DNA from 3 places in the Dickeya sp. CFBP 2040 genome. Region 2 is predicted to be linked to each of the others. Evidence: riboswitches for the same ligand, from Rfam matches in the RefSeq annotation. Region 2 holds a riboswitch; each other region holds the start of a gene.
The links. A riboswitch is a leader RNA that binds a small molecule or an ion and turns the genes downstream of it on or off. The one in region 2 is predicted to bind thiamine pyrophosphate.
Positions count from the first base shown of each region.

Region 1: linked by a shared signal. The riboswitch ahead of Dpoa2040_RS18315 (hypothetical protein) and the one ahead of thiB (thiamine ABC transporter substrate binding subunit) in region 2 are both predicted to bind thiamine pyrophosphate.
Region 3: linked by a shared signal. The riboswitch ahead of thiC (phosphomethylpyrimidine synthase ThiC) and the one ahead of thiB (thiamine ABC transporter substrate binding subunit) in region 2 are both predicted to bind thiamine pyrophosphate.

Region 1 covers NZ_JAAVXH010000021.1:39,289-49,586, reverse strand. The annotation lists gene Dpoa2040_RS02960 (LD-carboxypeptidase) at 1-754, opposite strand, end outside; gene Dpoa2040_RS02955 (autotransporter outer membrane beta-barrel domain-containing protein) at 1,047-3,020, opposite strand; TPP riboswitch at 3,331-3,427, shown strand; gene Dpoa2040_RS18315 (hypothetical protein) at 3,463-3,723, shown strand; gene thiD (bifunctional hydroxymethylpyrimidine kinase/phosphomethylpyrimidine kinase) at 3,720-4,523, shown strand; gene psiE (phosphate-starvation-inducible protein PsiE) at 4,719-5,126, shown strand; gene yegQ (tRNA 5-hydroxyuridine modification protein YegQ) at 5,316-6,692, opposite strand; gene Dpoa2040_RS02930 (CatB-related O-acetyltransferase) at 6,887-7,618, opposite strand; gene Dpoa2040_RS02925 (glutathione S-transferase family protein) at 7,925-8,887, opposite strand; gene baeR (two-component system response regulator BaeR) at 9,009-9,746, opposite strand; gene baeS (two-component system sensor histidine kinase BaeS) at 9,760-10,298, opposite strand, start outside.
Region 2 covers NZ_JAAVXH010000087.1:243,781-254,078, forward strand. The annotation lists gene leuC (3-isopropylmalate dehydratase large subunit) at 1-112, shown strand, start outside; gene leuD (3-isopropylmalate dehydratase small subunit) at 125-727, shown strand; gene Dpoa2040_RS12795 (siderophore-interacting protein) at 1,086-1,988, opposite strand; gene tnaC (tryptophanase leader peptide) at 2,229-2,339, shown strand; gene tnaA (tryptophanase) at 2,440-3,840, shown strand; gene sgrT (glucose uptake inhibitor SgrT) at 3,969-4,169, opposite strand; gene sgrR (HTH-type transcriptional regulator SgrR) at 4,364-6,031, shown strand; TPP riboswitch at 6,088-6,242, shown strand; gene thiB (thiamine ABC transporter substrate binding subunit) at 6,286-7,269, shown strand; gene thiP (thiamine/thiamine pyrophosphate ABC transporter permease ThiP) at 7,245-8,855, shown strand; gene thiQ (thiamine ABC transporter ATP-binding protein ThiQ) at 8,839-9,531, shown strand; gene ilvB (acetolactate synthase large subunit) at 9,906-10,298, shown strand, end outside.
Region 3 covers NZ_JAAVXH010000088.1:471-10,768, reverse strand. The annotation lists gene thiE (thiamine phosphate synthase) at 1-621, opposite strand, end outside; gene thiC (phosphomethylpyrimidine synthase ThiC) at 621-2,582, opposite strand; TPP riboswitch at 2,720-2,835, opposite strand; gene nudC (NAD(+) diphosphatase) at 3,030-3,803, shown strand; gene hemE (uroporphyrinogen decarboxylase) at 3,859-4,932, shown strand; gene nfi (deoxyribonuclease V) at 4,932-5,606, shown strand; gene Dpoa2040_RS13505 (YjaG family protein) at 5,698-6,288, shown strand; gene hupA (nucleoid-associated protein HU-alpha) at 6,476-6,748, shown strand; gene Dpoa2040_RS13495 (DUF1481 domain-containing protein) at 6,753-7,463, shown strand; gene purD (phosphoribosylamine--glycine ligase) at 7,562-8,851, opposite strand; gene purH (bifunctional phosphoribosylaminoimidazolecarboxamide formyltransferase/IMP cyclohydrolase) at 8,867-10,298, opposite strand, start outside.

The DNA of each region.
Region 1 (10,298 bases), on a different contig from region 2:
ACAATATTTTTCCTGAGTATTGTTCTTCATACTTTGTTGAAAAAAATGATTTTATCAACGTCAGATTACTGCCGCTTGCAATTCCAGTGGCTCCAGCATGTGCGGCAGCATTCATGGGTAAAATTTCATTGTATGTGACTCCCTTAGAAATGGCAGAAAATGTATCATTAATACTGCTATACATATTAATTTCTCTTTTAGGATCTATAGCGTGCATCTCTTTATTGTAAGATGCAAAAACTCCGTGAACGCTTGGCCATTTTATTACATTGTTGACATAATAATGAATTGCTGTGACATCACTGAATCCGATGAGTATTTTGGGGGTTGATTTAGCAATCTCTGCTTTTTTTGCATACAGATAAGGGTATAAATTAAGTGCGCCTTCTCCTCCTCTGACAAACCAAAGGTACTTTACTTTCTTGTCTGTCAGAGCCTTGATGAGTGTATCTGCACGAGCTTTATCGGTGTCTGTATAACCTAACGGTGTTGGGTTTTGATGCAGGTAGGTTGTATCAATATTATATCCGGAAGAGGAAAATACTTGCTTTATTTCTGGGATGCTATCCTCATCATACTGAGAAGAAACGGATATGAGATATATCAATTTATCGGATGAAGGTGCATTATCTGGGGGTGTTTTTTCACAACAAGATGGAGATAGTTTATTATGAGGAGGGGTAGCGAAAGCAGGATAATTAAAAAATAGCGATGTTAAGGTTGATAATGTGATTGTTATTAACAAAGGTTTCATTTTATTCTCCAGTTCGTTGCTTTTTTTGACTCTCCATTTATAGCAATGTTTATCGATGATGTGATTTCTTTCGGATAAATCTTAATTGTGTTTTTTTGTTAAGTGGTGTAATTCAATGTTCCTTTTTTGTTTTTTATTAATGTTTGTTTCGGTGAGAAGTTCTCTTGTCAGGAAAATTAGTGTGGGTTAATTGTAGGTGAATCATATTTTTCATCATAAATACATGGGGGGTTTTAACCCCATGTATGTACTAAAAATAGCGAAAATATAGGTGAAATTATTCAATTATTATTTATCTGAAAGCATACTCCAGACCGGCACTGACGCCATAGTTTCCTTTCTTGATATTATTACCATCAAACTGACTGGAATATTGCACCCATGTGTGGAGGTTGGTGGTAATATTCATCGTCATTCCTGCATCTGCCGAGTTCCAGTTTTTCTCTGAATCAGCCCCTGGCATAGAAAAGTAGCCGCTCATGGAGTTCAAACCAGCTGTTATCTGCGGAGTATTAGCCATGTAATCGTGATTCCTGGCGATCTCGACGAACGGGATAGTTTCCAAACCGAATACAGACCACTGCCCTTGAGCTCTCCAGCCAATCCCTGAAACCAGAGAATTACGGCGTTGTGCCGAGAACCACATGGCAGAACTATCATCTCCGTGCTCACTGTAGCGGTATACCTTAACGAACTGACGCTCAAGGCGGGCAAAAGGGCCAGTTTTAACCGGCCCAAGACTGAACCACCAGCCGCCATCAATACCCCCTCCAAGGTGATGCCCGTTTACTGAACCAGATTCCTGACGATTGGCCGGGCCGATATGAATAGTGCGATAAACATCATTAAAGTTGGAGCGGCCAGCATTGAAGAAGGTACTCAGCCAGGCATTATCGATGTGATAGACCTCGTAAAGCGCGATGCTGCTGTCATACAGCTTATAACCCGCATCACTAATGTTCGCTGTTTGATTAGACTGGGTCACCACCGCACCTACGTTAAAATTTTCACTCAATTTCACGTCGCCGCCGACCGAGATAAAGCGATTATTACCGTTGGTTGGCAAGGTATTGTCGGTTGAACGGGCGTGGCGGTAATCGCCACCCAAAAATACGCGTGTCTCATTCCCGCGGGTATCGGCCAGAATTTCATTGCGTAGCAGATTGTACTGTGATTTCGTGGCTGCCAGTGGACCCTGGCTCAGCAGCGAGATTTTACCGGGCGCTGCCATTTCAGACAAAACGACACTGGCAAGCATCTTGTAACCACCCGTGGTGGGATGGACATTATCTGCAAAAAGATAGGTATTTTCAGTTCCTTTGGCATAATCTCCGGTTGAGCAGATAAGTGATGATAGGGTGTCACAGGCGCCACGAGTCGTATTGATGATGCCATAGGCTGATGGATTAGCCATGATTTCAGCCATAATTTTATAGGTATTGACAGGAATGATATTAAGCCCATCTTTACTTAGTGTGTCGAGACCGTTGTTTAATGTCTGATTATATTGGCTAACCACGTCCTGATATTTTTTTTCCAGGTGATGACTTATGCCGTCAGGAGTTGCTCCAAGGTTAGGAAGGTTGTAAACCACTACATATTTCCCACCTGCATGATATAGGCTGTTCAATAATGATACTTCTTCCTGCGCTACGGGAATAATCTCCGCTGTTGCTGTGGTGGGGGCGGACTCGTAGATGGCATATATGTCATTGGAGCCTCCCCACATTTGATAAAGTGTTGACGCGCTGGCATGGTTATTTTGCAAGTAACTGTTAACCTGAGATTGGATCGTGCTTGAGAAAAGGATACCCAGCGAATAGTTATTAAGAATACCGGCTCCACCCCAGGCAAAGTCAGTCCCCCCGGAGGATGAAGCAGTGACGGATAAACCTAAGCCATCGGCTACATACATGGCAGTATTTTCTCCAGGATTAGTGGTAAACCTTGAAACACCTAGTCCTAATGTCTGTGAAAGATTACCTGCATCACTCAAACTATCACCAAAAACCACAGCGTTGTTGAACATTGCCGCCTGCACAGGCAGGGTATAAAGGAATAGCACAGTAAAAAGAGGTAATAGTCTTGATGTGACCCATGACATCCAACGTATGTCAATCACACTGTTTTTTATCTTATTAATGAGTAATATATTTTTTTTATTGCTATTTCTCTGGTGAGTTGCAAAGAAAATAGACCGGCGGAAACAGTATGTTGTGTTTTTAATGAACTGAAATATATTGGCGATTTTTTTAATGACCGGCATAAGTCTGATGCTCCTGATTTTTAAATAATGAATGGCGTTATCTACACTGTGGCTTAAATTTTAAATGCAATGGCTCAGGTTTATAATTTAGTGTTGTAATGACATTAATATTTCAGTAGCAATATATGAGATATATCTTATCTATACCTTTCATATTTCAGGTGGCGGGTTATTGGGTTTGTTGTTGATGTCGATTAAAGGATGGTGGTGCTGATTTGTGCCGGGCAAAATGATGAAGCTGGCTGATGCCTGCTACTAACCTTCTTTAATCTGTCATTGATCTTTTTCGCTAATGCTTCCAATAATGGCGTTCGTTGACTCGGGGTGCCCTTCTGCGTGAAGGCTGAGAAAAACCCGTATTACCTGATCTGGATAATGCCAGCGTAGGGAAGTCACGGTATCCCCACCGGTACCGCTTTCTTTCACGCTGGTTGGGAGGTTTATGAACGCTCGATCTGTACGTTTCCCCGCTGCATTCTTCGCAGATTCCCTTGATGCTTTCCGCTCACGCGCGCCGCTGACACATTGTTTTACCCATGAGATGGTGACTGATTTCTGTTCGCAGGAAAGGCACCGCCCTTGTCATGCTACCGCCGCTTGTGTTGTGGTGCTCCGCTTCGGGCAATGGGCGAGTGGCGCGGAGAGCTTCATCCACGCGTTTTCGGATGCGCTCTATACCCTGAACCGGGAGGCATTGGTATGAAACGTCTCAACGCACTGACTATCGCGGGTACTGATCCGAGCGGCGGCGCGGGCATTCAGGCTGACCTCAAAACGTTTTCAGCGCTGGGCGTTTACGGCACCAGCGTGATTACCGCGCTGGTGGCGCAGAATACACGCGGCGTGCAGTCGGTCTATCGCATTGAACCGGCGTTTGTTGCCGCCCAACTGGATTCGGTGCTGAGTGATGTACGCATTGATAGCGCCAAAATCGGCATGTTGGCACAGAGGGATATTGTGGAAGCCGTAGCGGACCGACTGTTGTGCTACCCGGTGCCTTATGTAGTGTTGGATACGGTGATGCTGGCGAAAAGCGGTGATGCGCTACTGGCGCCAGATGCGGTGGAGGTGGTGCGCCAGTTACTGTTGCCGCGTGTATCGCTGATTACCCCCAACCTGCCGGAAGCAGCGGCGCTATTACGGTGCTCGCTTGCTGACGATGAAAGAGACATGCGCCGGCAAGGGGAAGCATTGCTGGCAATGGGGTGTCAGGCGGTATTGATGAAAGGCGGCCACCTGAACGGCAGCGAAAGCCCGGACTGGCTGTTCATGCCGGATGTTGAGCCGGTGCGGTTGAGTACGCCGCGCGTCAACACCCGGCATACGCACGGTACCGGCTGCACGCTGTCGGCTGCGCTGGCAGCGTTGCGACCTCGTCATAATAACTGGCGGGATACCTTGTCCGCCGCGCGGGTCTGGCTGCAAGGGGCGCTGGAGCAGGCGGATTCGCTAGAGGTTGGTTATGGCATCGGCCCGGTACACCATTTTCACCACTGGTGGTAAAGGTGGTGTCCTGATACAAGCGATAAGAAATTTAGATAAATGGTAATAATATTGCATAGACAGCCTGCAGATGACCCGGTAATTTTGTGATCTGTGTCAGATTATTGCCTGTGTGGTGGGGCTAACGCTTGCCGGGTTTTAGAGGCTTTTTTCTGAGCGGTGTTTTCTCTGAATGACAGGACTGAGGAGATGCTCATGGCGGGTTCAGCGCGTGCAGTCATGATTGCCAAAGGGCTACAGACGATACTTAATTTGGGTCTGTTACTGCTGGCGGTGATTTTGGTGATTTTTCTGGGCAAGGAAACCTGGCATTTGGCCTCGGTTCTGCTGGTCAGCAATGAAAAAGAGTCTTCGTATATGCTGATCGAAAGTCTGGTGATTTATTTTCTCTATTTTGAGTTTCTGGCGCTGATCGTGAAGTATTTTCTATCCGGTTATCACTTCCCGCTGCGCTACTTCATTTACATCGGTATTACCGCCATCGTGCGGTTGATTATTGTCGATCATAAAAACCCGGCGGATACCTTTACCTATTCCGGTGCGATCCTGATTTTGGTGATTACGCTCTATCTGGTGAATAGCCCACGCCTGAAGCGGGAGTAAGTAGCCAGAAAAGAAAAAGCCAGCTCAAGGGAGATTGAGCTGGCCAAGGAGGTGGTTCCTAGTAGCATTACTACGCTTATTTTACGTTTTGTATTTTCTCAGCGCTGCAATAATAGCCAGTTAACCATGCCATTGATGTGATCTGATTCTAAAAATTGTCACAATTGGCATTATTTTGTCACTTTTTTGTTATTTCGCGTGTGGATTGCGGGTACTGGTGCCGGGAAGATTACGCAGCAGTAACGCGTATTCCAGTGCGATATCATCCGGCACCGGCAGATACACGATGTGGCCGTCACCCGGTGCGACATCGATAGCCTGACCTTTTTTGTTGAGCAGGGTATCGACAGTGAACTGAATGTTGCCGCCCGGCGTCATCATTTCCACGCTGTCGCCACGGGAGAACTTGTTTTTGACCGCCACTTCTGCCAGCCCATCACGCCGCTTGCCGGTAAATTCTCCGACAAACTGCTGCTGGTCTGATACCGAGTAACCGTAGTCGTAATTCTGGTAATCCTCGTGGACGTGACGGCGCAGGAAGCCTTCGGTATAACCGCGGTGCGCCAGCCCTTCCAGCGTTTGCAGCAGCGTCGGGTCGAATGGTTTGCCGGCTACCGCGTCATCAATGGCGCGGCGGTATACCTGCGCGGTGCGGGCGCAGTAATAGAAGGATTTGGTGCGGCCTTCGATTTTCAGCGAAGCAACCTGCATGTTGGTCAGGCGTTCTACATGCTGAATGGCGCGCAGATCACGTGAGTTCATGATGTAAGTGCCGTGTTCATCTTCAAACGCGCTCATGTATTCACCTGGGCGCTGCTTCTCTTCCAGCATGAATACCTTGTCGGTAGGTGCGCCGATGCCAAGCGTCGGCTCTGGCTGAGCGCTGTCGAGTTGTGTGACGGCAATCGGTTCATGGATGTGCACAATGTTGCCCACCACGTCTTCTTTGCCTTCCTGCACGTTATATTCCCAACGGCAGGCGTTGGTGCAGGTGCCCTGATTGGGGTCGCGTTTATTGATATAGCCAGACAACAGGCAGCGGCCTGAATAGGCCATACACAGTGCGCCGTGGACGAAAACTTCCAACTCCATGTCCGGCACCTGGTGGCGGATTTCCTCAATTTCTTCCAGCGATAGCTCGCGTGACAGAATCACCCGGCTCAGCCCCATCTGCTGCCAGAACTTCACCGTCGCCCAGTTGACTGCATTGGCCTGTACCGACAGGTGAATCGGCATCTGCGGGAAGTTTTCCCGCACCATCATGATAAGCCCTGGGTCGGACATGATCAGGGCGTCCGGGTTCATCTCGACAACCGGTTGCAGGTCACGCAGGAAGGTTTTGAGTTTGGCGTTATGCGGCGCGATGTTGACCACCACATAAAATTTCTTGCCCAGCGCATGGGCTTCATTGATGGCTTGCGCCAGCGTCTGGTGGTTGAATTCGTTATTGCGCACACGCAGGCTGTAGCGAGGCTGGCCGGCATAAATTGCATCTGCGCCATAGGCAAAGGCGTAACGCATATTTTTCAGCGTACCGGCCGGAGAGAGTAATTCCGGTTTAAACATGGTGTTTTCTCAAGTCTGATCACAGGTCAGGCTGTTCCCGGTGGGGGAACAGTAAAGGCGGCAGATTCTAACGCCAACGGCGGGAAAAATCAGTAGTCAATGGACAAAAACGGGGTAACAAAAGGCGAGTGGCTTAAAGATGGCTGGCTTGACGTCTGCAAGCCAGCGCCATGTTATTTTTTTAATGATGAGGCTTAGGGTTGCTGTTGAGTCTTTGCTAACCACTGTTGTTTTTTCTCTTTTAGCTCGGATAGAACATCCAGGCTCCGTGCTTCATCATGGGTCAGATCAGCAAAAAAATACTGCATGTGATGTTTTATCCATGCAAACAGATTAGGCATATCCCACCAGGCGATATCTAATAGCGCTTCCCGAACTTTTTCTGGAAAACGAAAGCGGATGAGTTTTGCAGGCGTTCCGGCATAGATTCCATACGCTTCACTTCTGAAATTGGGAGGAAGTAATGACCGCGCACCAATAACACATCCATTTTCAATAATACCACCACCCAGCATCATGGCTTCGTCCCCAATCCAGACATCATTTTTGATGACAGAGTCCTGGTATTGAGGTTGTTCGGGATTCATGAGTCCATCACCAAAGATGGCGAACATGGCTGTTGATATGGTTCGCATTTCGTGCTGCCCATTCAGTATGAATTTTAATCGGGAACCACCTGAAACAAATCTACCTATCCTTAAGCTTTGCTGGTCAGAGTCATATTTTACCATGGAGCCAACACCAACACCTGATGCTTTACCAATATGAAATAAGCCAACGTCAGATTGCTCACCTAGCCAGTTCTGGAAAAAATCATGTGGAATAGAACTGAAAAAGCCGTCGCTGTATTTGATGATTTTAAAATTTTTAGCATTAGGAGAGGTTGTATCGAACCCCAGGCAATCATCATCAGTTGAAATATTCATAATTTCCCTTTGAATTGATGTTTTTTTGGTCTGTATTACGATGAGCTCTTAGAAGTGAAAGGCATGATAAATGAATAGCTAACATGATGCTATTATTTGCGAGATTGTTATCTTATTAATATTAAAATTTTGAAATCATATGGCAATTACTGTAATTCAAAGTAATGTATATAAGTTATTATTTATGCCAGGTGAGATGGGGTAATATCTGTAAGTGATAGGGATGCGCTGGGGAGTAGGTAATATATAGGTAGGTGGTGTTAGTGAACCACCACCGTTAGATAGTTTTTTTAGCGAAGGTGATTTCTAAAAGACACGAATACCCGCTGACGGGCCGACCAGATCGCGCTGGTGTGGGCGCTCGAAGTCCACCTGCGGACCTTTTGGAATAATGGCGGTGGGGTTAAGCCAGAGGATGCTGTAGTAACCGGCTTTGATGTGATCCAGCCTGACCGTTTCTTTGACTCCCGGCCATTGGTACAGCTCACGCAGATAGCCGGAAAGGTGCGGGTAATCTTCCAGACGGCGGATGTTACATTTGAATGCGCCATGGTAAGCGGCGTCGAAACGCACCAGCGTAACAAATAGCCGCCAGTCAGCTTCGGTCAGGGTATCGCCAGCCAGATAGCGGTGATGGGCCAGATGCGCTTCCACCGTATCGAGAGAGGCAAACAGGTTGGTGACCGCCTGATCGTAATTTTCCTGGGTTTTGGCGAAACCGGTCTTGTACACGCCGTTGTTGATGTTGTCATAAACCAGGCTGTTCCAGCGATCAATTTCCGGTTGCAGGTCCGGCGGATAAAAGTCCAACTGGTTACCGGTCAGGTCGTTGAACGCGTGGTTGAGCAGGCGGATGATCTCCGACGATTCATTATTGACGATGCGGCCTTCTTTACGGTCCCACAGCACCGGCACTGAAACCTTACCGGTATAATGCGCATCGCTGGCGGTGTAGAGTTGGTGCAGGTAACGCACCGGCGCTACGTTGTCGCCTGCATCCTGCGGGGTGCTGAATTCCCACCCTTGTTCACCGATGCAGGGGTTTGCTACCGACAGTGCTATCACGTTCTGCAGGGCTTTCAGATTGCGGTAGATCAACGTGCGAGATGCCCACGGACAAAGATACGAGACGAACAACTGATAACGCCCAGCTTCCGGGGCCAGCGTTGTGTCACGGAACCGGGTTTCCTGACGGTGAAATGCGCCGCCTTTGATTTCTTCAGCCGCTACATCGCCATTGACCCACTTGCCATTGACTAATCCCGACATGTTTACCCTCATCATGATTATTATGTTTGATGAGTATGCTAGCAGCCCGAAGCTGAGAGGAAATTGCAAATTTTTAACCGGGTCAGACAGTTTCTTTGACGGCATGACCGCCGTCATGGCGTTACGTAGATATTTCCTGACTGGCGGCGGCTTCCCAGCGGTAACCAATGCCGTACACCGTGCGGATAAATGATGTTTCCTGATCAAAGGTTTCCAGCTTGCGGCGCAGGTTCTTGATGTGGCTGTCGATGGTGCGGTCAGTCACCACCCGGTAATCGTCATACAGATGATCGAGCAACTGTTCGCGCGAAAAGACCCGCCCCGGCTCGGCAGAGAGGGTTTTCAGCAGTCGAAACTCGGCGGGTGTCAGTTCCAGGTGTCGCCCAAGGTAGCTAGCCTGGTAACGGTTTTGGTCTATCAGCAATGCGGGCTGCGCATCACCTGGTAGCGGCTCATGTTGCCAGCGACAGCGGCGCAGCAGGGTTTTCACCCGTGCGACCACTTCACGCGGGCTGTAGGGTTTGCAGATGTAATCGTCGGCGCCGATTTCCAGCCCCAGCAGCCGGTCGATTTCGTCGGTACGTGCAGTCACCATGATAATCGGCACGTTGGAAAAACCGCGAATGGCGCGACAGAGCGTCAGGCCGTCACGGCCCGGCAGCATCAGATCCAACAGGATCAACTGGCAAGGATGTTCCCGTACCCAAGGCTCGACTTCCTCGCCCTGCGTCAGCCAGTGAGTGCGGTAACCGGATGCCTGCAGGTAATCCACCAGCAATTGGGCCAGTTTAGGCTCATCTTCAACGATCAACACCGGCAGGTTTTCATTACCCGCCACTGCAGGAGACGATGCTGTCATGTCGATTCCTGTGTCAGGAGAGGTGCAACGGAATCTCGACAGTGATTTGTACGCCGCCGAGTGATGAATGCTCAGCATACAGGCGTCCATCGTGCGCCTCAATGATATTGGCGCAAATGGACAACCCCAGTCCGGAGCCGCCGCTGGCACGGTTGCGCGAGCTTTCTGCGCGGTAGAAACGCTCGAATATCAGCGCCAGTTGTTCATCGCTGATGCCGGGGGCGCTATCACGCCAGTGAATGACCAGCCGTTGCTGGCGTAATTCGGTTTCCACCTCCAGTTGTCCCGCATCATCAGTATAACGCAAGCTGTTTTCCAGCAGATTATTGAACAATTGGTTCAGTCGGTCCGGGTCGCCAAATACGACAGCTTCGGGATGAAAGCGGGTAGTGAGTTGGATGTTTTTGTGCTGAAAACGTTCCCTGAACGACGCTATCGACACCTGTAGCAGCGCGCTGACATTGACGGCGGTCTTGCGGTAAGCCAGTGCGCCAAGATCGGACAACGACAGTTGATGCAAGTCGTCCACCAGTTTGGTCAGTAACGCGACCT
Region 2 (10,298 bases):
TAACTTTGAAGGGCGTCAGGGCCGTGGCGGTCGTACCCATCTGGTCAGCCCGGCGATGGCGGCTGCGGCAGCGGTTACTGGTCGTTTCGCAGACATTCGTGAACTGAATTAAGAGAGGCAATCCATGGCTAAATTTACCCAACACACTGGTTTGGTGGTGCCGCTGGATGCCGCCAACGTCGATACCGATGCGATTATCCCGAAGCAGTTTCTGCAAAAGGTGACCCGTACCGGTTTCGGTCAGCATCTGTTCCACGACTGGCGTTTTCTGGATGACGCTGGCCAGCAGCCTAACCCGGACTTCGTGCTGAACCAGCCGCGCTATAAAGGTGCCAGCATTCTGCTGGCACGCGAAAACTTCGGCTGCGGCTCTTCCCGCGAGCACGCGCCGTGGGCGCTGACCGACTACGGTTTTAAGGTGGTGATCGCACCGAGCTTTGCCGATATTTTCTACGGCAACTCGTTCAACAACCAACTGTTGCCGGTCAAACTGAGCGATGCCGATATCGACGACCTGTTCAAACTGGTAGCCAGCCATGAAGGCATTACCTTCACCGTGGATCTGGAAGCTCAGCAGGTTAAAGCGGGTGACAACACCTACTCGTTTGAGATAGACAGCTTCCGCCGTCACTGCATGATCAACGGTCTGGACAGCATCGGCCTGACGCTGCAGCACGAGGACGCCATCGCCCGTTACGAGCAGCAACAACCGGCGTTTCTACGCTAGTTTGGCTTTGTGGGCTTTTAAACCACTTAAGTGCAGATAAAGGGTTTTCCGGCGTCAAAAACTGTGCTGAGGTGGGTGACTTCGCCGGGTGAGCGGCATGGATGCCGCGAAAGCCCGTGCCGCGTCTGGAACGCGTCACGGGCGGCCCGAACAGCGAAGGCGAACGCCGAAGGAACCGCGAAGCGGCACAGTTTAGCCCTCAAGCCAGTGGTCAAGGAGAGGCGGCGTCTGAGCCTCTCCTTGTCGTGCGTGCGGCGGTGCTGCAAAGGGAGAATCGACGTTATCGCGCACGAAACCTCCCACCGGTCTTGCATAAACTCGTCAGCAACAAAAACAACGCGGTTGTTTGTCGACAACCTCAATGAGAACGCGGACCACGGCTCCAGTAGGCCATAAAGGTGACGGATTCCTGCGCCAGGCCTTTTTCTGCCAGCAGATACCGGCGCAACGCCTTCACCGCTGAGGATTCAGCCGCTACCCACCCGAAGAACTGCCCTTGCTGCGCACTGGCCGGTTCCCAGACCTTCTCACCATCAGCAATATCCGTCACCATAACAGGGCTTGCCTGCACCTGTGCTGTCGGGCATGACCAATGGCGTGCCGCCTCCAGCAAACGCTCACCATAGGTCGCGCCCGTGCCTTCACGCGGCAACCAGACCACCTCGGCGAACGGCAAATTGCGATAATCGTCAGTGCAATCGGCCTGTAACGGTACTTCGATAAACGCCTGCACCTGCGGTGGGTTATCCTGCTGCGCCAACTGTTCCAGAATGCCTTTGATCGCCGGTAATGCAGTTTCATCGCCCATCAGCAGCACATGACGGGTGTTTTCCGACAGCACCCACTCGTAGCCGCCATTATCACCGGCAAAATCGCCGCGCGGCGCTACCACCTGCAACACTGCACCGGGTTGTGCGCTCAGTACCCAGGCCGAAGCCGGTCCTTCGGTGCCATGCACCACGAATTCCACCACCATTTCGCCAGCGTCGGTATCCAGACTGCGAAGGGTGTAAGTGCGGGGGATTGGGCGTTGTAATTTGGGCATCGCCTGCACCAGCTTATACCACTCGCCGACATCCGGCAGGCGCGGCGGCGTGCCGTCTTCGGCGGGCAGTAACACTTTAATACGTTGATCCGGCGAGCAAATCTTCATCATCTTCACCGCCTCTCCCCTGAATACACAACGCATCAGCGATGGAGTAAGCAATGTTTTGTGAGCCAACCTAACATCAAATACTTTATATTCCTTTACCCCAGCCATAACCCGCCCTTACCTCTTTTTTTAGTGATTCTCCAGCAACACGGTCTGAAAACGATGTACTGATGCCAAACTCCGCACAGTTTTACCATCTAAAATAAGTAATGAGAAATATTATTAATTCAATTTACATTCTCAAATAAACCATGACTTCCCCACTTTGGATTGCCTGTGGGATCACGGTTTTGTCCGGCACTTTTCGCCTATGCTGATTGTTCGTTATTCACGAGATAAGGAGACCTCATGACACGCATCATCCGGTGTTATCGCCTGAGCCTCTCCGGCGACTGTCGCCCCTGGTTCAACATCGACCACCGCCTTACCGACGATTTCCCACGCTCGTTTCATGCCTGATTCAGCCTGACGCTGATTTTTCCCCTTTTATTTCAATTTATTATTTTTGACGTCATACAGCGGCAAACCTGCCTGCTGACTGGCGTCATGGAGATATTGCATGAAACGCATCCCTGAACCTTTTCGCATCAAAATGGTAGAAAACATCCGTATGACCACCCGCGACGACCGGGAAAAAGCCTTGCAGGAAGCAGGCTATAACCCGTTTTTGTTGCGCAGCGAGGATGTCTACATCGACCTGCTGACCGACTCCGGCACCGGCGCCATGAGCGACCGTCAGTGGGCAGGGTTGATGATGGGCGACGAAGCCTACGCCGGGTCGCGCAACTACTACCATCTGTGTGAAAAAGTACAAACGCTGCTGGGGTATCCGTTTACCATTCCTACCCATCAGGGGCGTGGGGCAGAACAGATTCTGTTCCCGTGTCTGATAGCCAAAAAGCAGCGTGCAGGTGGCGGTAAAAAACCGGTGTTTATTTCTAACTTCCATTTCGACACCACCGCTGCCCATGTGGAGCTGAACGGCGCGCGCGCCATCAACGTGGTGACACCAAAAGCCTTCGACACCACCACCTATTACGACTGGAAAGGCGATTTCGACCTTGACCTGTTACAGACCACCATCGAGCAACACGGTGCGGACAACGTCGTGGCCATCATCACCACCGTCACCTGCAACAGCTCCGGCGGCCAGCCGATTTCAATGGGCAATATGCGTGAGGTGTATCGCATCGCGCAGCAACACGGTATTCCGGTGGTGATCGACTCCGCACGCTTCTGTGAAAATGCCTGGTTTATTAAACAACGTGAAGCCGGTTATGAGAACCGCTCGATCAAAGCGATCGTCCATGAGATGTACCAATACGGCGACATGCTCACCATGTCAGCGAAGAAGGACCCGATGGTGAACATTGGCGGCCTGTGCTGTTTTCGCAGCGACGAAGAGCTGTTCAACGAGGTGCGCATTCGCTGTGTGCCAATGGAAGGGTTCGTCACTTACGGCGGACTGGCTGGGCGCGACATGGAAGCACTGGCCATCGGTCTGGAAGAAGGCATGAACGAAGATTATCTGACTTACCGCATCGGTCAGGTGACCTACCTTGGCGAACGCCTGCGCGCCGGTGGTATCCCAATTCAGTACCCGGTAGGTGGGCACGCGGTGTTTGTCGATGCGAAAAAGCTGCTGCCGCATATCCCGGCGGAACAGTTCCCGGCACAAGCGCTGAATAACGAGCTGTATCTGGAAGCGGGCATTCGCAGCGTAGAAATCGGCTCATTACTGCTGGGACGGGACCCGGATACTGGCGAACAGAAACCCTCGCCGCTGGAACTGCTGCGCCTGACCATTCCACGCCGGGTGTATACCAACGATCACATGGATTACATCGCCGATTCGTTGATTGCACTCAAGGAGAGAGCCAGCAGCATCAAAGGGCTGACCTTCACCTATGAGCCGCCGGTATTGCGCCACTTTGTCGCCCGGCTGAAACCGGTGGAATAACACGCCACCAGAAAACCTGCCATAAAAAAGCCAGCGGAACACGCCGCTGGCTGGTGAACAGCACCATTACTCAGAACACTACGGCGGTTTCCCGCCGACGTTCTCACTCTCATTTGATGCCGTCAGCTTTACAGCCAGCGACGATAGTCTTCCTCCTCCATATCCTGGATCTGCCACTGCGTAACCTGTAACAGCAATGCCATTCGCTGGGTAGCGGTGAGTACACCCCATCCCCGACGACAGCCTCGGCAAAGCCAGCGACGATATACCCTAAATAATTCGAGTTGCAGGAAGGCGGCGACGCAGAGAATCCCCAGGAGCTTACTCAAGTAAGTGACTGGGGTGAGCGAGGAAAGCCAACGCACCTGCAACTTGAAGTATGACGGGTATAAAAGCGGAATAACCGGCACATATAGCCTCCCCTTCACGACGGTTCACGCACAGAACCATTCACTGCTATTCAGTATCCGCGTAATATAGGGAAAAATATATTGATGACCTTGAATCGTGGAGTTCCCCTTTTATGTCCTCCCCTCGCCTGCAACAACAATTCATCCGGTTATGGCAATGCCTGCAAGGTCAGGATACCGATACCACGCTGCAAGAGCTGGCGCTGTTGCTCAGTTGCTCACGCCGTCATGTCCGCTCACTGCTGAGTGCTATGCAGCGACAAGGCTGGCTCACCTGGCAAGCGGAAGCCGGACGCGGTAAACGCTCGCACCTCGGCTTTATCTACACTGGATTGACGCTGCAACAGCAGCGGGCCGAAGACCTGCTGGAGCAGGATCGCATCGACCAGTTGGTACAACTGGTGGGCGACAAAGAAACCGTACGCCAGATGCTACTGTCGCACCTTGGCCGCAGTGTACGGCAAGGACGCCACCTGTTGCGTATCCTGTACTACCGACCCATGCACAACCTGTTGCCCGGCAGTGCGTTACGGCGTTCGGAAACCCACATCGCCCGCCAGATTTTCAGCGGGCTGACCAGCTTAAATGAGGAAAATGGGGAACTGCTGCCGGATATCGCTCACCACTGGCAGGCGCTGTCGCCGCGGCACTGGCGTTTCTATTTGCGCCCGGCGATTCGTTTTCACCATGGTCGGGAACTGACCATGGAGGACGTGATCGCCTCGTTGTCCCGGCTGAAGACGCTACCGCTGTTCTCCCATTTAACCGATATATCGTCACCGACACCGTTTGTGCTGGATATCCGGCTCAATACGCCGGACAACTGGCTGCCATGGTTGCTCGGCAGCGTACCGGCGATGATCCTGCCGCAAGAATGGCAAACACTGCCGGATTTTATGCGCCAGCCTGTCGGCACCGGGCCGTATAAAGTGGTACGCAATTCCCCCAATCAGTTAAAAATCGCCGCGTTTGACGATTACTTCGGCTACCGGGCGCTCATTGACGAAGTCAGTATCTGGGTGCTGCCGGACGCGCCGATCATCCCCGCCTGCACGGTCACGCTGCAAGGCGATGACACCATCGATAATGAACTGGAAAATCGGCTTGAAGAAGGCTGCTATTTCCTGCTGTTCGACCGCCGTTCGCCGCAGATGGCAGACCCGGAGGTTCGTCACTGGTTATGTCAGGTACTCAGCCCCGTGGCGATGCTCGGCCTGGCCGATAGCCCGTACCAGAGCGACTGGTCTCCCGCTTATGGCCTGCTGCCGCGCTGGCATCACAGCCCACCGCGGGCAGTGCGGGAAAAACCCGTCGGCCTGACGCACCTCACCCTCACCAGCTATCGCGATCACCCCGAATACGCGGTGATAAGCAGCATCATAGGCCGTCTGCTGGCATCGCACGGCGTCACGCTGACGCTACGCAGTCTGGAGTTCGACGTCTGGTGTCAGGGCGCTGACGCCAGCGACCTCTGGCTCGGCAGTGCTAACTTCTACCTGCCGCTGGAATTTTCCCTGTTCGCCATGCTGTATGAACTGCCACTGCTGCGGCATTGTCTGGGGGAAGACGAGCTGGATAACACCGCACGTCAGTGGCGTCAGGGCGAGCTATCACTGGCGGACTGGAGCCAGTCACTGGTCAGCCGCCAGCAGCTTCATCCGCTGTTCCACCACTGGCTGCGGTTGCAAGGGCAAGCCAACATGCGGGGACTGCATATGAACACGCTGGGCTGGTTCGATTTCAAGTCCGCCTGGTTCGCGCCGCCAGCCCCGCCAACATGATCCTCTGCCGCCAGTCATGACGCTTTTACTGATGTGACAAACACTTTACAATAGCGCCGTTCTCAACGGGGTGCGGCCCCAACATTCATGTACGAGCAGTCATGTACGAATAGTCATGTACTAACAATCATGTACGTTTGCGCCGCTGAGAAAATACCCGTCGAACCTGATCCGGTTAATACCGGCGAAGGGATTTGAGACTGCATCCTGCTTGCTCAAAGACCTTTGCCGCCTTCAACAATTTGGAGCGCAAAGTGTTAAAGAAATTACTGTCCTGTCTGTTATTGCTGTCCGCCCCCGTGTTCGCCAAACCGACCCTGACGGTCTACACCTACGATTCGTTCGCCTCGGAGTGGGGTCCCGGCCCGGCGGTCAAAACCGCATTTGAAAAAGAGTGTGACTGCGAACTGAAATTCGTCGCGCTGGAAGATGGCGTCGCGCTGCTCAACCGTCTGCGTATGGAGGGCAAAAATAGCCCGGCGGACGTGGCGCTGGGACTGGATAACAATCTGGTGCAGGCGGCGGCGCAGACCGGCCTGTTCGCCCCGCATGGCGTCAACACCAGCACGCTGACGCTGCCCGGCGGCTGGCACAACGACACCTTCCTGCCCTTCGACTACGGCTATTTCGCCTTCGTCTATAACAAAGACAAGCTGAAAAACCCGCCGAGAAGCCTGCATGAACTGGTGGAAAGCAACCAGTCGTGGAAGGTTATCTACGAAGATCCGCGCACCAGCACACCGGGGCTGGGGTTACTGTTGTGGATGCAAAACGTGTATGGCGACAAAGCACCACAAGCCTGGCAGAAACTGGCGGCGAAAACCGTCACCGTCACCAAAGGCTGGAGCGAAGCCTACGGCCTGTTCCTGAAAGGTGAAGCCGATCTGGTGCTGAGTTACACCACTTCACCGGCTTACCATCTCATCGCCGAGAAGAAAGATAGCTATGCGGCGGCCAATTTCAGCGAAGGCCACTACCTGCAGGTGGAAGTCGCCGCCCAACTGGCTGGCAGTAAAAACCCACAACTGGCAGCACGTTTTCTGCAATTTATGATAAGCCCTGCTGTTCAGCAGATCATTCCGACTACTAACTGGATGTACCCGGTGATCAAAACCGAGTTGCCTGAAGGCTATAACACCCTGACGCGGCCTGCCAGCGCGCTGGAGTTTACCCCACAGCAAGTCGCAGAACAGCGGACGAATTGGGTTCAGGCATGGCAGCGCGCCGTCAGCCGCTGATTCCCGGCTGGCTGTGGCCGGGGCTGCTGGCGGCTGTTTTACTGCTTGGCACCGCCGTGCTGGCGTTCGGCGCACTGTGGCTGGACGCACCCAGCGTGCCCTGGCAGTCGCTGTGGAATGACAGCTACCTCTGGCATGTCATCCGCTTCAGCTTTTGGCAGGCGTTGTTATCGGCACTGCTTTCCACCTTGCCCGCGCTGTTTCTGGCGCGGGCGTTGTATCGCCGCCGTTTTCCCGGCCATCGTCTGTTGCTGCGCCTGTGCGCGATGACGCTGGTGCTGCCGGTGCTGGTGGCGGTATTCGGCATTCTCAGCGTCTATGGACGGGAAGGCTGGCTGGCACGTTTGCTGATGCAGGTGGGCATCGAATACCGGTTTTCGCCTTACGGCTTGCAGGGCATCCTGCTGGCTCATGTCTTTTTTAATCTGCCGCTGGCAACCCGACTGTTCTTGCAGGCGCTGGAAGGCATTGCGACCGAGCAACGCCAGTTGGCAGCACAACTCGGCCTGCGCGGCTGGTACTTCTTCCGTCTGGTGGAATGGCCGTGGCTGCGCCGCCAGCTCTTACCTGCCGGGGCACTGATCTTCATGCTGTGCTTTGCCAGCTTTGCTACCGTGCTGGCGCTGGGTGGCGGCCCGCAGGCGACGACCATCGAACTGGCTATCTATCAGGCGCTCAACTTTGATTATGACCCGGCGCGCGCCGCGCTGTTGGCGCTATTACAGATGGTATGTTGTCTGGGGCTGGTGTTACTCAGCCAGCGACTGAGCCGGTTACTGGCGGTCGGTGTCAGTAATCGCCAGCACTGGCGCGACCCACAAGACAGCCTGTGTAGCCGCGTTGCCGATACGCTGCTGATTACAGCGGTGCTATTACTGCTGCTGCCGCCGCTGCTGGCCGTGGTGGTGGATGGACTAAACCGCTCGCTACCAGACGTGTTGCGCCAGCCCGCTTTATGGCAAACATTCTGGACCTCTCTTGGCATCGCGCTGGCTGCCGGTGCGCTCAGCGTGACATTAACGCTGATGCTGCTGTGGAGCAGCCGGGAGTTGAAACTGCGCCAGCAGCAGTTAGCCGCCCAATTGCTGGATCTGAGCGGAATGCTGATTCTGGCGATGCCAGGCATTGTGCTGGCGTCGGGGTTTTTCCTGCTATTCAATCGCACCATCGGGTTACCCTCTTCCCCTTACGGGCTGGTGGTGCTGACCAATGCGCTGCTGGCTATCCCTTATGCCATGAAAGTGCTGGAAAACCCAATGACTGACGCCGCCGCACGTTACAGCTTGTTGTGTCAGTCACTGGATATTCGTGGCTGGCATCGCCTAAAAGTGGTGGAACTGAAGGCGCTACGCGCCCCCATCGCACAGGCGCTGGCCTTTGCCTCAGTGTTGTCGGTGGGCGATTTCGGCATCATCGCGCTATTTGGCAACGAGCAATTCCGCACCCTGCCGTTTTATCTTTATCAGCAGATTGGTGCTTATCGCAGCGCTGAGGGCGCGGTAACAGCGCTGCTACTGCTATTGCTGTGCTTTATGCTGTTTACCCTGATTGAGAAACTGGCGGGCTTACATGATAGCACTCCATAAGTTGACCTACCTCTACCAACACCTGCCGATGCGCTTCGATTTACAGGTGCAGCCCGGCGAGCGCCTTGCCATTCTGGGTCCAAGCGGCGCGGGTAAAAGCACCCTACTGAGCCTGATCGCCGGTTTCCTACCCGCCGATAGCGGCCAGTTACAGTTGAACGGACAGGATCACGATGCTACACCACCGGCGAAACGCCCGGTGTCGATCCTGTTTCAGGAAAACAATCTGTTTCCCCATCTGACGCTGGCGCAGAATATCGCGCTCGGCCTGCACCCCGGCCTGAAACTGAATGCGGAACAATGGGATACGCTAAGCATGATCGCCAGTCGTATGGGATTATCGGAGCTGCTGGAACGCCTGCCATCACAGGTTTCCGGCGGTCAACGGCAACGAGCGGCGCTGGCGCGCTGCCTGATTCGCCAGCAACCGATCCTGCTGCTGGACGAACCGTTCTCCGCACTCGACCCAGCGTTGCGTCAGGAGATGCTGGCGTTAGTAGACGAAATTTGCCGTGAACGGCGGTTAACGCTGCTGATGGTGTCGCACCAGTTAGAAGATGCCATACGCATCGCGCCGCGCAGCGTACTGGTGGTGGATGGCCGCATCTATCACGACGGCCCGACCGCAGAGCTGGCGCACCACGCGGATGCAGCGAGAATACTCGGTCTGAAATAACAACGCGCCCTTAAAACGTTCTCGATTAAAAAATTCTCGATTAAAAAACGTGACATTAATCGCATTTATGCGGTTTTACCGTGTTGAAACCTTGTCTATTTTTCCGCACTCATGGTTATATGGGAGCGCAAATTAACCAAAACGAACATGAAGGTTACCCGTGAAACACACCACCCCTACTTTCGCACTACTAAACAGCGCCGCGCAGCATGATGCGGTCGTCGTCGTGCGCGTGGTGGTCGTGGTCGGCAGCGCGCCGTAACGGGTTCCGAATCAAACCTGGATTCCAAACCCCGCCGGCGCAAGCCGAGCGGGGTTTCTTTATGTCACCCACCCCGCTCCTCCTGACACCGGCTCTGATAAAGGATATGACTATGCGTTATACAGGAGCTGAGCTGATCATCCGTCTGCTGGAACAGCAAGGCATTACCACTGTAACCGGTATTCCGGGCGGCGCAGCGCTGCCGCTGTACGATGCGTTGGGAAAAAGCCGCACTATTCGCCACGTCCTCGCCCGCCATGAGCAGGGAGCCGGTTTTATCGCTCAGGGAATGGCGCGCGTCAGCGGTAAAGCGGCGGTTTGCATGGCATCCAGCGGACCCGGCGCCACTAACCTGCTCACTGCCATTGCAGACGCCAAGCTCGATTCTATTCCACTGGTGTGCATCACCGCTCAGGTGCCTTCGGGCATGATCGGCACTGATGCTTTTCAGGAAGTGGACACTTACGGCATCTCAATCCCGGTCACCAAACACAACTATCTGGTA
Region 3 (10,298 bases), on a different contig from region 2:
CTCCCGTCCTTCGATCAATTGCAGTAACGTCGCGGTCGCGGCGCGCCAGTCAGCGGCCTGTGTGATGGCGCTGACCACGGCAATGCTGCCGACCCCGGTTTCCAGCACGGCGGGTACCCGGTCAATGCTGATACCGCCGATAGCGACGGTGGGAAAGCGCCCGTTCAACGCGCGAATATGACGGGCCAACTCCACCAGACCTTGTGGTGCCGATGGCATGGCTTTGGTCTGGGTCGGGAAAATATGGCCCAGTGCGATGTAAGACGGCGACAGGGCGACGGCACGTGCCAGTTCAGCATCGTTATGGGTAGACACGCCCAGACGTAGCCCGGCGGCGTGGATCGCCGCCAGATCGGCAGTATCGAGATCCTCCTGACCCAGATGTACGCCGTACGCCTGATGCTTCACCGCTAGTTGCCAGTAATCGTTGATGAACAGCCGGGCCTGATACTGACGGCCAAGCGCGATTGCCCGGATGATGTCCTGTTCCGCTGGCTGGTCTTTAATGCGTAGCTGGAGAGTGCGAACCCCCGCGCTCAGCAGGCGTTCTATCCACGCTACGCTATCGACCACAGGATAAAGCCCCAGTTGGGCGTCGGTGGCAGGAAACGCACGGTTCATCAGCGTTCCTCCTGCGGCAGGCTGGTAGCGGTGTGGTACAGCTCGCTACCGCGTGCGCGGAATTCGGCGGACATTTGCGCCATACCGGCATCCACCGGTTGCGCTTCCTGACGGGCGGCGTAGTCGCGTACTTCCTGTGTAATCTTCATCGAGCAGAATTTCGGTCCGCACATTGAGCAGAAATGTGCCACCTTGCCGGATTCCTGCGGCAGGGTTTCATCGTGGTAGGCACGGGCGGTTTCCGGGTCCAGTGCCAGATTGAACTGGTCTTCCCAGCGGAATTCAAAGCGTGCCTTGGACATGGCGTTGTCGCGGATTTGCGCGCCGGGGTGGCCCTTCGCCAGATCGGCGGCGTGGGCGGCTATCTTGTAGGCGATCAGCCCTTGTTTGACGTCGTTTTTGTTCGGCAGGCCGAGATGTTCTTTCGGGGTGACGTAGCACAGCATGGCGCAGCCGAACCAGCCGATCATCGCCGCGCCGATACCTGACGTAAAGTGGTCATAGCCCGGCGCGATATCTGTGGTGAGCGGGCCCAGCGTGTAGAACGGTGCTTCATGGCAGTGTTCCAGCTCTTCGGTCATGTTGCGGCGGATCATCTGCATCGGCACATGACCGGGGCCTTCGATCATCACTTGCACATCGTATTCCCAGGCGACCTTAGTCAGTTCCCCCAGCGTGTGCAGTTCAGCAAACTGTGCTTCGTCGTTGGCATCCTGAATCGAACCGGGGCGCAGGCCGTCGCCCAGCGACAGCGCGACGTCATAGGCGGCACAGATTTCGCAAATTTCACGGAAGTGCTGGTAGAGGAAGTTTTCCTGATGGTGCGACAGGCACCATTTCGCCATGATGGAACCGCCGCGCGACACAATGCCGGTCAGGCGTTTGGCGGTCATCGGCACGTAGCGTAGTAGTACGCCGGCGTGAATGGTGAAGTAGTCCACCCCCTGTTCCGCCTGTTCCAGCAGTGTGTCGCGGAACAGTTCCCAGCTCAGGTTTTCCGCGATGCCGTTAACCTTTTCCAGCGCCTGATAAATCGGCACTGTGCCGATTGGCACCGGGCTGTTGCGCAGAATCCACTCGCGGGTTTCATGAATATAACGCCCGGTGGATAAGTCCATCACGGTGTCCGCACCCCAACGGGTTGCCCACACCAGTTTCTCGACTTCTTCCTCAATCGAAGAGGTCACCGCAGAGTTGCCGATATTGGCGTTCACCTTCACCAGAAAATTGCGGCCAATGATCATCGGTTCTGATTCGGGATGATTGATGTTGGCAGGGATAATCGCCCGCCCGACCGCAACTTCCTGACGCACGAATTCCGGTGTGATGTCGTCCGGCAGCAACGCGCCAAAACTGTGGCCCGGATGCTGCTGGCGCAGAACCTCGCCGCGAATACGTTCACGCCCCATATTTTCACGGATGGCGATGAATTCCATCTCCGGCGTGATGATGCCCTGACGGGCGTAATGCAACTGGGTGACGCGACGCCCCGTTTTGGCACGTATGGGGTGTGGCAGATGTTCAAAACGCAGGTGAGCAAGGCCGAGATCCGCCAGCCGCTGCTGGGTAAAGTCAGAGCTGGCTCGTGGTAATGCTTGCGTGTCGTCGCGTTCTGCAATCCAGCCGGCGCGCAGTTTGCTGAGTCCGTGATGTACGTCCGGCGTGCTGACCGGGTCGCCGTAAGGCCCGGCGGTGTCATAAACCGGCACCGCTTCGTTCGGTTCATAGCGCGGGTTGTCGCGGCTACCACCTATCAGCGTTGGGCTTAGCTGGATTTCCCGCATCGGGACGCGAATATCCGGGCGTGAGCCGGTCAGATAAATCCGCTGTGAGTTTGGGAAGGTTGAGCCGCGCAGCGTATCGATAAACTGTTGAGCGGCAGCACGTTGTTCACGACGACCAGACGGTGTTTTTTCTCCGGAAGCCATCAGCTCCGTGGACAGTTTGGATTCGGTAGACATAGCAAGTTCCTGTTCATTAAATGGGAAGATTGCTTGTCTGGAGTTCGGAGGGAGTAATCGCCGGATGTTGGCTGGCAACGGCAGAGGGCGTGTTGCCCTGATGGTTGCGCGTTCCCCTGCATGAATGGTGGGGTGGCGATATCATTACTCTTGTTCCCTTCGCAGGTATTAACCTGATCAGGTTCCGCGGATCCCGAATTAACGGTCTCAGCCCACGCGCCATCAGACGTGTTGGGCACTCCGACAAGATAGGACCCCTTGAGGGGGGGCGTAAAACATCAACACTCTATGCGTTGTAGCGGCGTGGCGTCAATGGTCGAACATCAACTGGGCAATGCGCTTACCCTGAAAGCGCATTGCCAAGGCTTCACCCACGCCGGATAATGCCGGACAGAATTTTTGGCTATCGTAACAGGCTAGCAGGCAATAAGCGGGGCGATAAAAGTGATGGAATTGACGCTGAAGGGTGAAGAAAGCGGGTGGTGGGTGGTATATCACCGTCATCAGATTTGGCTGCCTCAGGGCGAGTTACCGCAAGGAACGGCAGCGCAGTGGCAGTTGCAGCAGCACGCTGCCCGTCAGGTAGGCGAGTGGCAGGGAGAACCGGTATGGCTGGTGTTGCAGGATAAGAAGACTGATATGGGATCGGTGCGTCAACTGCTGAGTCAGGATGCAGGGCTGTTTCAGTTGGCGGGCCGCGCGGTGCAACTGGCGGAGTTCTATCGTTCGCACCGGTTTTGCGGCTACTGCGGTCATGAGATGTCTGCCAGCACCACCGAACTGGCCTGCCTGTGTTCGCACTGCAAAGAGCGCTACTATCCGCAAATTGCCCCTTGTGTGATTGTGGCGATTCGCCATCACGAAAAGATTTTGCTGGCGCAGCATCTGCGCCACAAAGGCAATATGTACACTGCGCTGGCCGGTTTTGTCGAAGTGGGGGAAACGCTGGAGCAGGCGGTAGCGCGGGAGGTCCTGGAAGAGAGCCATATTCGCGTTAAAAACCTGCGTTATGTCTGTTCGCAGCCCTGGCCATTCCCGCATTCGCTGATGATGGCGTTCATGGCTGACTATGACGGCGGTGAGGTGAAGCATGATCCCTCTGAACTGCGTGATGCCAACTGGTTCCGTTATGATTGCTTGCCTGAATTGCCGCCGCCGGGTACGGTAGCACGGCGTCTGATTGAAGACACGGTCGTACTGTGCCGCGAGGCCGATAGCTGATCGGTCATCGCCAGCGACAATCATGCCTGCCAGCAGGCGTTACAAGGAAAAGACCATGACTGATCTGAAAAATGATCGCTATTTACGTGCTCTGTTGCGCCAGCCCGTGGATGTCACCCCAGTATGGATGATGCGTCAGGCGGGGCGCTACCTGCCGGAATATCGTGCGACCCGTTCGCAAGCGGGTGATTTCATGTCGCTGTGCAAGAATGCTGAACTGGCCTGCGAAGTCACGTTGCAGCCGCTGCGTCGCTACAATCTGGATGCCGCCATCCTGTTTTCCGATATTCTCACCGTGCCGGACGCCATGGGGTTGGGGCTCTATTTTGAAGCGGGCGAAGGGCCGCGCTTCACATCGCCAGTGACTTGCCATGCCGACGTGGAAAAGTTGCCGCTGCCTGACCCGGAGCTGGAACTGGGCTACGTAATGGACGCGGTGCGGACGATTCGCCGCAATCTGGCCGGTGCGGTGCCGCTAATTGGTTTTTCCGGCAGCCCATGGACGTTGGCGACGTATATGGTTGAAGGTGGCAGCAGTAAAGCCTTTACCGTCATCAAAAAAATGATGTTTGCCGAGCCGCGTACGCTGCATCTGCTGCTGGACAAGCTGGCGAACAGCGTGACGCTCTACCTCAACGCTCAGATTCGTGCTGGCGCGCAGGCGGTGATGATTTTTGATACCTGGGGCGGCGCACTGAGCGGGGCGGATTACCGCGAATTCTCATTGCACTATATGCACAAAATTGTCGATGGCCTGTTGCGTGAAAATGATGGGCGCCGGGTGCCGGTTACCTTGTTTACCAAAGGCGGCGGTCAGTGGCTGGAAGCGATGGCGGATACCGGCTGCGACGCGCTGGGATTGGACTGGACGACTGACATTGCCGACGCACGGCGTCGTGTGGGAGACAGAGTCGCGTTGCAGGGCAATATGGACCCGTCCATGCTGTACGCACCGCCGGCTCGTATTGAACAGGAAGTCGCTACCATTTTGGCCGGGTTCGGCGCTGGCAACGGTCATGTGTTTAATCTGGGGCATGGTATTCATCAGGATGTGCCGCCGGAACATGCCGGCGTTTTCGTCGAGGCCGTACACCGGTTATCTGCACCCTATCATCAGGATATGGCCTGATGGATATGCAGGCGTTACGCGCCGAGCAATGTGATAAAGCCGCATTGGTGGTGCGTTACGACGATATACCTTTTGAACAGCCGACGCTGATTGCCGGTGCGGATGTCGGTTTCGAACAGAAAGGCGCGGTAACCCGCGCTGCGCTGGCGGTGCTGGCTTATCCATCGCTGCAACTGGTGGAATACCAGATTGCCCGCATTCCAACCGTCATGCCTTATATCCCCGGTTTTTTGTCGTTTCGTGAATATCCGGCGCTGCTGGCGGCGTGGGAGCAGTTGCAACACCGGCCAGATTTGCTGTTTGTCGATGGGCATGGCGTGTCTCATCCTCGTCGTCTGGGGGTTGCCAGCCATTTTGGCCTGCTGGTCAATGTGCCGACGATTGGCGTTGCCAAACGCCGGTTGTGCGGGCAGTTCTCACTGCTGGCGGACGCGGCAGGCAGCCGCCAGCCGTTGCTGGACCGGGATGAGCAGATTGGCTGGGTATGGCGCAGCAAGGCGCGTTGCAACCCGCTGTTTGTCTCCACCGGCCACCGTGTTGGTACCGACAGCGCGTTACAGTGGGTGATGCGCTGTATGAACGGGTATCGTCTGCCGGAGCCTACCCGCTGGGCGGATGCGGTAGCATCCAACCGTCCGACGTTTCAACGCTGGCAACGTGAGGTCGGGCTGTAGGATAATGCCGGGCAGGAAACTTTAGGAATTCAGGCATATGGCGGTTTGGTGATTTTCGTTACACTTGCCGCCCATTATTTTGAGATAAACGATGTTACGTAACCCTATTCATTTGCGTCTGGAAAAGCTGGCAAGCTGGCAACATGTCACCTTTATGGCCTGCCTTTGTGAACGTATGTACCCCAACTATCATGAGTTCTGCCAGCAGACCGATTTTGGGGACGCACAACTTTACCGCCGCATACTGGATCTGGTATGGGAAACACTGGTCGTGAAGGACGCCAGGGTCAATTTCGATAGTCAATTGGAAAAGCTGGAAGATGCGATTCCCGTCGCGGATGACTACGACATTTATGGCGTATACCCTGCTATTGACGCTTGCGTTGCCCTGAGTGAACTGCTGCATTCGCGTCTGAGTGGTGAAACGCTGGAACATGCAGTAACCATTAGCGAAACATCGATTCGTAGCGTGGCGATGCTGGAAATGACTCAGGCAGGTCGGGAAATGACTGATGAAGAATTGAAGAATCTGCCTGCTGTTGAAGAAGAATGGGACATCCAGTGGGAGATTTTCCGCCTGCTGGCGGACTGCGAAGAACGCGATCTTGAGCTGATAAAAGGCTTGCGCGCCGACCTGCGCGAAGCCGGAGTCAGCAACATTGGGATAAATTTGTATCAATAACGCGATAAAACGTGATTTAAGGCCTGAAATGGCCTGTCTTTAGGCTTCACATCCGCACCCTGTCTGGTCTACATTTGGGGGGCGTAATAAAAGTGGCTGTCGGTGCGTGTATGCAGGAGAGTGCTATTATGGCATTTCCGTCGCACTCGATGCTTAGCAAGCGATAAACACACTGTAAGGATAACTTATGAATAAGACTCAACTGATTGATGTAATTGCTGACAAAGCTGACCTTTCCAAGACCCAGGCTAAAGCTGCTCTGGAAGCGACTTTGGCAGCGATTACTGAGTCTCTGAAAGAAGGTGATGCAGTACAATTAGTTGGTTTCGGTACTTTCAAAGTCAATCATCGTAACGAGCGCACTGGCCGCAATCCGCAGACTGGTAAAGAAATCAAAATCGCGGCAGCTAACGTGCCTGCGTTTGTGTCCGGTAAGGCACTGAAAGACGCTGTAAAATAAGCGCATGTTGATACAAGGTTTAAGCAGAGGGGCGATTTCGCCCCTTTTGCTTTTCTTCAGACGACATATCCGGTTGGTTGCTCCCGTGCTGGTATGCTGGCTGACGGCCTGTAGCTCTCATCCTTCAGCGCCTGCCGTGTACGCCAGCGGCTACCTGGATGATCGTGGTGTGGTGCGGTTATGGCGTAAAGACGACGTGCAGCAGCATCTCACCACACTGGTGACGGTATTTAGCCCGTTGCAGGGGAAAGAATCCAGAACTACCCGTTATCGCTTCCAGCAGGGGGGGCTGCGTGAGGTCAGGCAGACTGCTTCTTCTTCGTCACAGGGTGAAGTCAGGCTGCGTTTTGATCAGGCGGGAACCGTTAGCTACATGCAGCGTCAGTTGCCGGACCGGCGGGAATCGCTGTCTGAAGACGAGATTGCGCTTTATCAGTACGATGCCAGACGTTTGCTGGCGCTGAGCGATTCCCTGCGTGCGGGTAAAGTATCGCTGATTCAGGGGCGCTGGAGTGCGGGGCAGGTGACCACGTGCGACGGGAAAACGGTGCGCCCGGATTTGGACCGCGCTTCACTGGCCATGATTGCGCAGCAAGCCGAACGAGCGGCTGGGCCGCTGAGCATCGCCTGGCTGGTGTCACCGGAAGGTACGCAATTGTTGCAAGTGGCAGAAGCAGATTTTTGTCGTTGGGAACCGACTACTGAGTCGTGGTAGTCAGGGAACAATATGAGCGGTAAACACTAGGGCGGTAAACAAGAAGAACGAAGGGGCCAACTGTCAGGCTGACCCCTTGTTGAGTCTGAACGCTAGTCTCAGGCTTTCTGCTCGCGTGCAATGGCGCGATAGCCAATATCGCTGCGGCAGAAACAGCCTTCCCAACGAATAGGGCTAGCCAGTTCGTAGGCGCGTTGTTGTGCTTCGGCTACGCTGTGGCCCAGCGCTGTTACACACAGCACGCGTCCACCGTTGGTGACCACATCATCGCCGTTCAGCTTGGTGCCGGCATGAAACACTTTGCCATCGGCTGCGTCTTGAGTCGGCAGGCCAGAAATGACATCACCGGTGCGGTAATCGGCAGGGTAGCCGCCAGCGGCCAGCACCACGCCCAATGACGGGCGTACATCCCACTCAGACGTTTTCTCATCCAGTTTGCCGTCGCACGCTGCCAGACACAGCTCCACCAGATCAGATTTCAGACGCAGCATGATAGGCTGCGTTTCCGGATCGCCGAAACGGCAGTTGAATTCGATCACCTTCGGCTGACCATCTGGAGAAATCATCAGGCCCGCGTACAGAAATCCAGTATAAACATGACCTTCGGCTGCCATGCCGCGCACGGTTGGCCAAATAATCTGTTCCATCACCCGTTGGTGAACATCATCCGTCACCACCGGCGCAGGCGAGTAAGCGCCCATGCCGCCGGTGTTCGGGCCGGTATCCTGGTCGCCTACGCGTTTGTGATCCTGACTGGTCGCCATCGGTAATACGTGTTCACCGTCCACCATCACGATAAAGCTGGCTTCTTCGCCATCCAGAAACTCTTCGACCACGATGCGGTGACCCGCATCGCCAAACGCATTGCCTGCCAGCATGTCGGTGGCCGCGTTTTCCGCTTCTTCCAGCGTCATGGCAACAATCACACCTTTACCCGCGGCCAGACCGTCTGCTTTGATAACAATCGGTGCACCTTTGCGACGGATATACTCCAGCGCAGGTTCAATCTCGGTGAAATTTTGGTATTCCGCTGTTGGAATACGTTGGCGAGCCAGAAAGTCCTTGGTAAAGGCTTTGGAGCCTTCCAATTGGGCGGCGGCCTGTGTTGGGCCAAAAATCTTCAAACCAGCGGCGCGGAAGGCATCTACCACACCGATGACCAGCGGCGCTTCCGGGCCGACGATAGTCAGACCAATGGCATTTTGGCGAGCGAAATCCAGCAGCGCCGGGATGTCTGTCGCGGCGATGTTCACGTTTTCCAGCGCGGGTTCCAGCGCTGTGCCGGCGTTACCCGGTGCGACATAGACTTTATCTGCCAGCGGAGACTGGGCTGCTTTCCAGGCCAGTGCGTGCTCGCGGCCACCATTACCAATAATCAATATATTCATCGTTATAGTCCCGAATTAGTGACGGAAGTGGCGCATGTCGGTAAACAGCATCGCAATGCCGTGTTCGTTGGCGGCGGCGATGACTTCGTCATCGCGAATGGAACCGCCCGGTTGAATCACACAGGTGATACCAACGGTGGCGGCGGCATCAATACCATCACGGAACGGGAAAAAGGCATCGGATGCCATGACGGAACCTTGTACTTCCAGTCCTTCGTCACCTGCCTTGATGCCAGCGATCTTGGCGGAGTAAACACGGCTCATCTGACCGGCGCCAATACCGATGGTCATATTGTCGCGTGCATACACAATCGCATTGGATTTAACGAATTTCGCCACTTTCCAGCAAAACAGGGCATCGCGCAGTTCTGAGTCCGTCGGCTGGCGCTCGGTAACCACACGCAACTGGGCTGTATCCACCATGCCGAGATCGCGATCCTGCACCAGCAAGCCGCCGTTGACGCGTTTGAAATCCAGACCGGAAACACGTTGTTGCCATTGGCCGCAAGTCAGCACGCGTACGTTTTGTTTGGCAGCGGTAACTTTCAGTGCGGCTTCGCTGGCGGAAGGGGCAATGATCACTTCCACAAACTGACGACTGATAATGGCGTGCGCAGTGGCTTCGTCCAGTTCGCGGTTAAACGCGATGATGCCGCCGAACGCTGAAGTCGGGTCAGTTTTGTAGGCGCGCTCATAAGCATCCAGAATCGAATCGCCAATCGCCACGCCGCAGGGGTTGGCGTGCTTGACGATGACGCAGGCTGGTTCGGCGAATTCTTTCACGCATTCCAGCGCGGCATCGGTATCGGCGATGTTGTTGTAGGAAAGGGCTTTACCCTGCACTTGCTGAGCGGTAGCCACCGACGCCTCAGAGACATGCTCTTCTATATAGAAGGCGGCCTGCTGGTGGCTGTTTTCGCCATAACGCATATCCTGCTTTTTGATGAAATTCAGGTTCAGCGTGCGCGGGAAGCGGCCAGAAGGTTGGGTCGTCTCGCTGTGATAGGCCGGAACTTTGCTGCCAAAGTAGTTGGCTATCATGCAGTCGTAAGCGGCGGTGTGTTCGAACGCCTTGATGGCCAGATCAAAACGGGTTTCGTAAGTCAGAGAACCTTCGTTGGCGTCCATCTCTGCGATGATTGCTGTGTAGTCGCTGCTTTTAACCACGATAGCCACATCATTATGGTTCTTGGCGGCGGAACGCACCATGGTGGGGCCACCGATATCGATATTTTCCACGGCGTCTTCCAGCGTACAGTCAGCTTTGGCAACGGTCTGGGCAAACGGGTAGAGATTAACGACCACCATATCGATTGGCTGGATGTTGTGCTGGGTCATGATGGCATCATCCTGACCACGGCGGCCCAGAATGCCGCCATGCACTTTGGGGTGCAGGGTTTTAACACGTCCGTCCATCATTTCTGGAAAACCCGTGTAATCGGAAACC